DNA from 3 places in the Pseudomonas sp. R4-84 genome. Region 1 is predicted to be linked to each of the others. Evidence: riboswitches for the same ligand, from Rfam matches in the RefSeq annotation. Region 1 holds a riboswitch; each other region holds the start of a gene.
The links. Region 1 has a riboswitch for cobalamin ahead of cobW (cobalamin biosynthesis protein CobW). Riboswitches for the same ligand answer to the same signal wherever they lie in the genome.
Positions count from the first base shown of each region.

Region 2: it holds a riboswitch for cobalamin, as region 1 does, so the genes downstream of both, M1D68_RS10060 (CbtB domain-containing protein) here and cobW (cobalamin biosynthesis protein CobW) in region 1, are expected to answer to the same signal.
Region 3: it holds a riboswitch for cobalamin, as region 1 does, so the genes downstream of both, cobO (cob(I)yrinic acid a,c-diamide adenosyltransferase) here and cobW (cobalamin biosynthesis protein CobW) in region 1, are expected to answer to the same signal.

Region 1 covers NZ_CP096390.1:2,279,011-2,282,281, reverse strand. The annotation lists gene cobN (cobaltochelatase subunit CobN) at 1-911, opposite strand, end outside; gene cobW (cobalamin biosynthesis protein CobW) at 915-1,979, opposite strand; cobalamin riboswitch at 2,079-2,315, opposite strand; gene M1D68_RS10590 (glycerate kinase) at 2,420-3,271, opposite strand, start outside.
Region 2 covers NZ_CP096390.1:2,167,156-2,170,426, forward strand. The annotation lists gene cobM (precorrin-4 C(11)-methyltransferase) at 1-22, opposite strand, end outside; gene M1D68_RS10050 (cobalamin biosynthesis protein) at 93-497, opposite strand; gene M1D68_RS10055 (CbtA family protein) at 494-1,189, opposite strand; gene M1D68_RS10060 (CbtB domain-containing protein) at 1,201-1,389, opposite strand; cobalamin riboswitch at 1,486-1,706, opposite strand; gene M1D68_RS10065 (pyridoxal phosphate-dependent aminotransferase) at 1,815-2,993, shown strand; gene M1D68_RS10070 (hypothetical protein) at 3,136-3,271, shown strand, end outside.
Region 3 covers NZ_CP096390.1:4,099,689-4,102,959, reverse strand. The annotation lists gene M1D68_RS18725 (hypothetical protein) at 81-665, opposite strand; cobalamin riboswitch at 826-1,035, shown strand; gene cobO (cob(I)yrinic acid a,c-diamide adenosyltransferase) at 1,117-1,728, shown strand; gene M1D68_RS18715 (cobyrinate a,c-diamide synthase) at 1,725-3,137, shown strand; gene bluB (5,6-dimethylbenzimidazole synthase) at 3,134-3,271, shown strand, end outside.

The DNA of each region.
Region 1 (3,271 bases):
TCGCTGGCGCGCCAGCCGGGTTCGTTGTCCTGGGCGCAGATCGCCTGGATCACCGGGATATCGCGGCGAAACGGCCGCAAGTGCGGCGCTTCCGGACTCGATTGTGCAAAGCCGGTGGTGTTGAGAATAACCCCCGTTGCCACTTCGTCCAGCCAGTCTTCCACCTGTGCCAGACAACCGGGTTCCTTGAGGCTCGCCACGGCGATCGGCAAAGGGTTGAGCCCCGCCGCTTGCAGCCGCTGGCAGAACACGTCGATGAACGCGGTGTTCGCGGCTTGCAGGTGGGAGCGATAAAACAACAGCGCCGCTACGGGATCGCCTGCCCGCCAGTCCGCTTGCCAATCATTCAGGGTCGCGTTGGTTTTTTCCGGGTGATAGATCGCCGTGCGCGCCAAGGGCTGGGGCTCGCCCCACGGATAATCGCGGCCAAACCATTGGCTGCCCAGGTGACGGAACAGGTTAAGGGCGTTTTCCAATCCGCCTTGACGAAGAAACTGCCAGAGCCGATCGCGGTGCTCGGCGGACACGTTGCTCAGGTCGCTGAGCTCCGGGTCCGGACGGTCGTCCCCCGGCACCAGGATCAGTTTCACCCCGCGCCCGGCCAGTTCCACCAGGCGCTCGATGCCGTAGCGCCAATAGCCGATGCCACCGTGCAACGACAGCAGGATGACCTTGGCGTGGCGCAATACATCTTCAACGTACAGATCCACCGAGGCGTGGTTCTGCACTTGCATCGGGTTGGCGAGGCGAAACTGCGGAAAATCGTCCGGCAACTGCCGCGCCGCTTCTGCCAGCAGCGCCAGACTGGAATCGCCGCTGCACAGGATCACCAGCTCGGCGGGGGTTTGCCCGAGGTCGGCGATGTTGTCATCCGACACGAAACCACCGGGCTGGGTCCTGAGCAGGTGCATGGTTTAGACGCTGAGGGCGGCGCGCAACTGCGCTTCGAGCAGCCCGGCGTCCAGGGCCTGGCCGATCAGTACCAGACGTGTGACGCGCGCTTCATCGGCGCCCCACTGGCGGTCGAAGTGCTTGTCGAAGCGCGTGCCCACACCTTGGATCAACAGGCGCATCGGCTTGTTCGGGATGGCCGCGAAGCCCTTGACCCGCAATACGTCATGCTGAATTACCAGTTGCGTCAGCGCGTCCAGCAGCAGGCTTTCGTCAGCTTGGGGCAGTTCGATGGAAATCGAATCGAAGGCATCGTGATCGTGGTCGTCGTCATCGCCGTCATGGTGGTGGTCGTGATGGCTGTGGCGGCTGTCGATGTGTTCCTCGGAGCCCGCGCCCAGGCCGATCAACACGTCCAGCGGCAGGCGACCGTTGCTTGCTTCGATGACCTTGACCGCTGGCGGCAGCTCTTCGGCGACTTCCAGGCGGACTTTGGCCAGGTCCTCGGGGTTGATCAGGTCGGCTTTGTTGAGGATCACCAGGTCGGCGCTCGCCAGTTGATCGGCGAACAGCTCGTGCAGCGGTGATTCATGGTCCAGGTTCGGGTCCAGCTTGCGCTGGGCATCGACCTTGTCCGGGAACGCGGCGAAGGTGCCCGCGGCCACGGCCGGGCTATCGACCACGGTGATGACCGCATCGACGGTGCAGGCGCTGCGGATTTCCGGCCACTGGAAGGCCTGGACCAGCGGCTTGGGCAAGGCCAGGCCGGAGGTTTCGATGAGGATGTGGTCGAGGTCGCCGCGACGCGCCACCAACTCACGCATCACCGGGAAGAACTCTTCCTGCACGGTGCAGCACAGGCAGCCGTTGGCCAGTTCATAGACGCGGCCGTTGGCTTCTTCTTCGGTGCAACCGATGGAGCACTGCTTGAGGATCTCCCCGTCAATGCCCAGTTCGCCGAACTCGTTGACGATGACCGCGATACGTCGGCCTTGGGCGTTGTCGAGCATGTGCCGCAGCAAGGTGGTCTTACCCGACCCGAGGAAACCGGTGACGATGGTGACGGGGAGTTTGGCCAGTGTTTTCATCGGATGCCCTTTGGCAAGGTGGCGGGCAAACGGGACGACAACCACTGGCACAGGCGCGCGCGGAAGATTTCGCCACCGGATCACCCCGCCCGGTTGTAGTGAGAATCTGTTGTCGAGGCAGGTCTCCTGGCTGACGGCGGGCCAAATCGGCTTTTTTCAAAGCCGGGACTGACATTTTGCTGCGCCTTCCCGTGCGCCCGTTGTATAGGGCAAGCACAGTGGCCTTGCAGAAACAGCACCGTTCACAGTTGCGGGGGCAGCCGCGGCTTGGACCGCGTTCCCTTCTCAGGCTCTGTACGCGAACATTTCATACAGACCCTAGCTTCGGCGCGTGCCGAAGAACCTCGAAGGCGCAAGGCTACGCAGGGTGTGCGGGCGGGTCAATGTCCCAAGGCAATCTCCGACGACTGATGCGTCCTGGCGACTGCCCCAAGGGCAAGTCAGCGCGCCGCCACTCGCCAGAGCCGGGCGATGTCCCGGGCCCGCTCGGCCAGCAGGCGTGGCGCATCGGTGCAAGCTTCTTGTAGCGTCATCGGCCCATTCGCCAGGGCAAACGCGGCATCGATGCCGTGCTCATAAAGCGCTTCGTAGCCCTCCCCCAGCGTGCCGGCGATGACCACCACCGGTACGCCGCGCCGCTGGGCGATACGGGCCACGCCAAACGGCGTCTTGCCACGCAGGGTCTGGGCGTCGAAACGGCCTTCGCCGGTGATCACCAGGTCGGCGCCGTCGATCGCATCGGCCAGGCCGGTCAATTGCGCGACGACTTCCACGCCGGTACGAAACTGCGCCTGGAGGAACGCCTTGGCGGCAAACCCCAGGCCGCCAGCGGCACCGCTGCCGGGTTCGTCGCGAACGTCGCGGTTCAACACCTGGGCACAATGTTCAGCAAAGTGCCCCAGCGCCCGGTCCAGTTGTTGCACCTGCTCGGCGGAGGCGCCTTTCTGCGGGCCGAACACGGCTGAAGCGCCATGGGCACCGCAAAGGGGGTTGTCGACATCGGCGGCAATCTCGAAGCACACGCCGGCCAGGCGTGGGTCCAGGTCGCCCAGGTCGATACGCGCCAGTTTGCCCAAGGCCAGGCCGCCGGGGGGCAGGGCTTGGCCGTGGTCGTCCAGCAATGCCGCGCCCAGTGCCTGCATCGCCCCGGCGCCGCCGTCGTTGGTGGCGCTGCCACCGATCGCCAGGATGACTCGGCTCGCCCCTTCATCCAAAGCGGCGCGGATCAGTTCGCCAGTGCCATAGGTGCTGCTGGAACAAGCGTCGCGCTGTCCCGGCGGCACCAGTTGCAA
Region 2 (3,271 bases), 110 kb from region 1:
CGCCGATGAAGTAAACGGTCATGACCGGTTCCTATGCAAAGATGAGGGCGTGCATGAGCAATGCTCATGATTCGGCAGTCGATTATCGAGTGTTACGAAGCCGCCGCCAATGCCAACGTCGCCTGTGGGCCTTTCTGGCGGGTGACTCGCAATCTCGCGGGCGAAACACCCAATTGATCGGCCAGGGCGAGGGCGGCGCTTTCGGCGACGCCATGGCAACCCGTACGCTCGAAAGCGATGGCTGAGCGATGGCTGAGCTGTGCTTGATAACCCGCCAGTTGTTCAGCGCTGAAACACGTCAGCGGCAGCGATAATTGCGCTGCCAACTCCAGCAGCCCCGGCTCGTCACGCTTGCGGTCAATGCTCGCCAATGCCCTTATTTCGTCGAGCGCGATACCGTGGGCCAGCAGCGTCTGCTCAAGCAATGCCCGCAACGTGCTGGCCGAGCAACCGCGCTGGCAGCCGAGGCCGACCACCAGGATCGGCCCGCCACTCATGCTTGGTCGTGAGCCTGTGCACCACGGCGGAACAGCCAGGCGCTGATCAGGCCCAAGGCCAGCCAAAACGCAACATTGGTCAATTGCGAAGCGAGCTTGAACTCACTTTCCAGCGCCTCGGGCGCGAGCATCGAATGCACGTCCGGCTGCGGGGCGCCAATGACGTGAGGAATCAGCAGGGTCGCAAGGCCCAACACTTTCAACAGCCAATGCCGACCGAACGCAATCAGGGCGATGCCCACCGCCGTACATGCAGCGGTGCCGATCCACCACATCTGCCGTTGGGCCAGATCCGCCGCAGCAGTGCCCGGCAGTTCCGGCGGCAAGCCCAGCGTCGGCGCCAGGACGAAGGTGGCATAGCCGGCCAGGCCCCAGAGCAAACCCTGGGATGTGCGCGTCGGTTCACGCAAGGTGTACAGGCCCGCCAGCATCAGCGCAAAACCCACCGCGACCACCAGGTTGCCGCCGGTGGTGGAGAGCACGCGTTGCCAGCCGTCCTCCGGCTCCCAGGCTTGCGCGTCATGGCTGTGTGCAACCCCAGCGGCGTGTTCATGGACCTCGGCGGCCGGGGCCTTTTCGTAGGTCTCGGCTTGCTGGATCAGCGGCGATACCCAAAAACTTTGTAGAAGAGTCAGCAGCAGGGCGGCCAACAATCCACTGAAACCGGCGGTTTGCGCGATACGCTTGATCATGGCGTCGGCGCTCAATGGCACGGGAACGCGGCGCTGTGCCGTGTGTCGTGGGCTGCGTTGTGCACCGCTTCGATGTGGGAGAAACCGGCGAAATACACCAGGCCCGCGCCGAGAATCGAGGCAAGGACCGCGGCGCTCAAGCGCTGGCTCAGGGTGACGGTGCTACTGGTCGTGCGGGCGGTGCTGCTGATGGTCGACATGGCGCTTCCCTCTGGTGTCAGCGGGCGGACCGAGCGCAATGAAAACCCAGGCGAAGACTCGCCGGGATTCGAACAGCGCCCGCCCACCGCGGGTTTGTTGAAAAGAAGTCATGGGCCGGTCTCCGGGCTCACGAGGGGCAGGGCCTGAGCCTTGCCTGAAAGCGTCACCTTCCCATGCGCATGCACAGTGGTTTCGACGCTTCACTCGCTTACCGTTGCGGGGGCAGCACCGGACTGACGTGGCCTTGAAGTAAAGCACACGATTCACCGGTTTCCCGTTTCACCCTGTGAAGGGCACCCAAACAGGCGCACAGGAGACCATGGGCGGGTGCGGGGCGTCAATGTGCAAGGCAGCCCAAACGGTGGCGTGTTTCAGGATTTGAGATAGGGTTGAGCTGAAACACTGCAACTCTCAAGGAAATGACATGCGCTTTTCAGCCCTGACCCAACGCATCATCGGCGACGGTGCCGCCGCCTGGGAAATTCATGACCGGGCGCTGGCCATGCGCGAGCAGGGCAGGGACGTGCTGTTGCTCTCGGTGGGCGACCCGGATTTCGACACACCCCACGCGATCGTCGAGGCCGCCGTCGCCAGCTTGCGGGCCGGCGATACCCACTACTCGGATACGCGAGGCTTGCACTCGTTGCGCGCCAGCATCGCCCGGCGGCATCAACAGCGCTGCGGCCAACCGGTGGGCGCCGAGCACGTCACGGTGCTTCCCGGTGCCCAATGCGCGGTCTATGCCGTCGCGCAATGCCTGCTCGACCCTGGCGATGAAGTGATCGTCGCCGAACCGATGTACGTCACCTATGAAGCGGTATTCGGTGCCTGCGCAGCGAAAGTGGTGCCGGTGGCGGTGACGCCGGAGAACGGCTTCCGAGTCCAGCCGGCCGACGTCGCCCGGCTGATCACCCGGCGCACCCGCGCCATGCTGATCAACAGCCCCAACAACCCCTCCGGCGCCAGCCTGCCGCTGTCCACCTGGCAAGCCCTGGCGCAACTGTGCATCGAACACGACCTGTGGCTGATCAGTGACGAGGTCTACAGCGACTTGCTCTACGAAGGCGAACACATCAGCCCGGCCGGCCTGCCGGGCATGGCTGAGCGCACCGCCACCATCAACAGCCTGTCCAAATCCCACGCCATGACCGGCTGGCGCATCGGCTGGGCCATTGGCCCCGAACCTCTCGCTGAACACCTTTCCAATCTGTCGCTGTGCATGCTGTTCGGCCTGCCGGACTTCGTTCAGCGCGCGGCCCAGGTTGCGCTGGATCTGGATTTGCCCGAAGTGGCGCAGATGCGCGAGGAGTATCGACAGCGTCGCGACCTGGTGTGCGCGGCACTGGAAAATTGCCCTGGTCTCAAGCCGGTACAGCCTGATGGCGGCATGTTTGTGATGGTTGACGTGCGGCAGACGGGGCTGGGTGCGCAGGCGTTTGCCGAGCGGTTATTGGAGGGCAATGAGGTGTCGGTGCTGGCGGGGGAGGCGTTTGGGCCGAGCGCGGCGGGGCATATTCGAGTTGGGTTGGTGGTGGGCCAATCCCAGCTCAAAGACGCCTGCCAAGGGATGGCCCGATGTGCCGTGGATTTATTGAAGAGGTAGGCGGGTCGGCTACCTGACGTTTGTAATTGAGTGGTTCACCCGACGAACGGTGGGTTAACCTGTCAGATCTGACAGTAGGCGCGGCGGGCAAATCCGCGCTTAATTTCTCCAGGCTATTGAGTGCCGGTCTGGAGTGTCATGTATGTCCTCTTTAGTTAGGAATATTGGTATCTTGGCGAGGCCTCTCAGCATTGAAGGGGTTGGTGCCGACAATATCTTTCCTCCTGAAGCCTCCACCCAAGGCGCAAAGTTATTAATTCCTGAGTGGGAGAATCCCT
Region 3 (3,271 bases), 1.8 Mb from region 1:
AGCCTGCTCGCGAAAGCAGGTCAACCTGGCAGTGAGATGCGGATTGTTCCCCCGTCTAGCGAGCAGGCTCGCTGCCACAATCAACCATGAGCCTGCTTGAACAGCACCGCGACCCCTGGGTGATAGTGTCCGGCCTCGTTGCGCAACTTGCGGTAGGCATAAGGGAAGTACCAGGCCACGGCGCAGGTGTTTTCCTTTTGCAGGTCATCGATCATGTCCTGCAACTCTTCTGGCGTCGCGCTTTGCTGGGCTTTTTGCGGGGCGATGAACAGGCAACCCAGTTTCAGGTCGCTGGCGTAGCTGATCCGCTTGGCGTCGCTGGTGGCTTCCAGCAACGGTTGGGTCAGGTTCAGGTTGTTGACCTTCGGCCAGCGCTGCGTGCTCTGGATGTAGGCGCGTTCATCGCTGCTGGCAATCAACAGATCGGCGCTGACATTACGTTCGCCTTCTTCATTCTGCTTGCGAGTCGCTGCGTCCTGCAGCGTGACCATCTCCGCCATCCAGGCTGCGGCCGACAGCAGACCGAGATTGGCTTTTTCATTGTGCCAATAGGGTGTGTCGTTATCGCCGCGCACGGCGTTGTAGCGGTCGATACAATCGAACCAGCGTTCCAGCACCGGGCGCAGGAATTCCAGTTTCGGATTGCTGATGATCATGCCTTGCATCGCATTTGCCCTCTTGTTCTTGTGATATCGGGTCGTAGTATCTCTTTGATATCACTTGCCGCAGGATCACACAAGATTGACGTCAGCTTATTGATTCCGGCCAATATCCATTGCGCTGCCCATCGCGGCTTTAATTGACGCTCAACCCCCAACCCTCTAACCTTCGCGGCTTGTTTCAGGTGCTCTATGGCAATGGCCGATAGGGTGAAACAGGGAAGCCGGTGCGTGCACACAAACCCGGCGCTGCCCCCGCAACGGTAAATGAGTCAAGGCTGCGTATAGGCCACTGTGTCGCATGACATGGGAAGGCGCACAGCCAGGCGTTACGCCGCTCATGAGCCCGGAGACCGGCCTGATTCATCCAACGGCATCACGGTGGGCGATGCCAGGCTCGTTGCCGTCCTTTTTTATGCCCGCCCGCCGTTATCCAGTCCCAACGGAGAGCTCCCCCATGACCGACACGCCCGATCGCGACGAACGCCACCTGGCGCGCATGCTGCGCAAGAAAGCCGTGATTGACGAGCGCATCGCCAATTCGCCCAACGAGTGCGGCCTTCTGCTGGTGCTGACCGGCAACGGCAAGGGCAAGAGCAGTTCTGCGTTCGGCATGCTGGCCCGGGCCATGGGGCACGGCATGCAATGTGGCGTGGTGCAATTCATCAAGGGTCGCAACAGCACCGGCGAGGAGCTGTTTTTCCGCCGCTTCCCGGAGCAGGTGCGCTTCCATGTCATGGGAGAGGGCTTTACCTGGGAAACCCAGGATCGCCAGCGCGACATTGCCGCCGCCGAAGCCGCGTGGGCGGTGTCCCGTGAGTTGCTCAGCGACCCGTCCATTGGGCTGGTGGTGCTCGACGAACTGAACATCGCCCTCAAGCACGGTTACCTCGACCTGGATCAGGTCTTGAGTGATCTGCAGGCTCGTCCGCCCATGCAACATGTGATCGTGACAGGCCGCGGCGCCAAGCCCGAGATGATCGAGCTGGCCGACACCGTGACCGAAATGGGCATGATCAAGCACGCTTTCCAGGCCGGGATAAAGGCGCAGAAAGGCGTCGAACTGTGAGCCGAGTGTCGACCGCCAGCCGCCATTGCCCGGCGGTCTTGATTGCCGCCCCGGCTTCAGGCCAGGGCAAGACCACCGTCACCGCGGCTCTGGCCCGGTTGCACCGCAACCAGGGGCGCAAGGTGCGCGTGTTCAAGTGTGGTCCCGACTTCCTCGATCCAATGATCCTTGAGCGAGCCAGTGGCGCGCCGGTCTATCAGTTGGACATGTGGATGGTCGGAGAGCAGGAAAGTCGCCGGTTGTTGTGGGAAGCCGCCGCAGAAGCGGACCTGATTTTGATTGAAGGCGTGATGGGGCTGTTCGACGGCACACCGTCTAGCGCCGACCTGGCCCGGCATTTCGGCGTGCCGGTGCTGGCGGTTATCGATGGCACGGCCATGGCCCAGACATTCGGTGCCTTGGCCTTGGGCCTGGCACGGTATCAGCCGGATTTGCCCTTCGCCGGGGTCTTGGCCAATCGGGTCGGCACCTTGCGCCACGCGCAATTGCTCGAAGGGAGCCTGACTGAAGGCTTGCGCTGGTACGGCGCGCTTTCGCGGGAAACCGGCATCGAGCTGCCGAGCCGCCATCTTGGCCTGGTGCAGGCCAGCGAATTGAATGACCTGGACGTGCGTCTCGATGCCGCCGCCGAGGCGCTGGCGGGCAGTTGTGAAGTGGCATTGCCGCCTTCGGTGGAGTTCGCGGCGCCGGAACTGACGGCCGTTGAGCGGTGGCTCGACGGCGTCCGCATCGCCGTGGCCCGTGATGAGGCATTTGCCTTTACTTATGGCGCCAGCCTCGATCTGCTGCAAGCCATGGGCGCGCAGTTGAGTTTCTTTTCGCCGATCCACGACACCCAATTACCCGAGGCGGACAGCCTCTATCTACCCGGTGGATATCCCGAGCTGCACCACGTTGCCCTGGCGCAAAACGCGCCCATGCTGGCGGCGATCCGCGCCCACCATGCATCCGATAAACCCTTGCTCGCCGAATGCGGCGGCATGCTATATCTGCTTGATTCACTCACCGACGTCGACGGCACGCGCGCCGAACTGGTGGGTATGTTGAGCGGCGATGCGCAGATGCAAAAACGCTTGGCGGCCCTCGCGCTGCAATCGGTGGATCTGCCGGAAGGCAACCTGCGCGGGCATACCTATCATCATTCCTTGACCAGCACCACGCTTGAGCCGATTGCCCGTGGGCATAGCCCCAATGGCGGGCGAGGGGCGGAGGCGGTTTTCCGACAAGGGCGGATGACGGCGTCGTACGTGCATTTTTATTTTCCGTCCAATCCGAGGGCGATTGCCGCTTTGTTTGCGCCGGACCGAGAAGCAGCCTTCGCGAACAGGCTCGCTCCCACAGGGGATGGTGTGACCTCCAGTACGATGCCTGCCAGTGTGGGAGCGAGCCTGCTCGCGAATCGGCCATGACAGACAGCACTTTTTCCCAAGCAGAACGCGAGGCCGTCTACCGCGCCATCGCCGAACGCCGAGACATGCGTCATTTCATCGGCGGCAGCGTCGAGCCGCAATTGCTGCGCCGCCTGCTCGAAGCCGCGCACCAG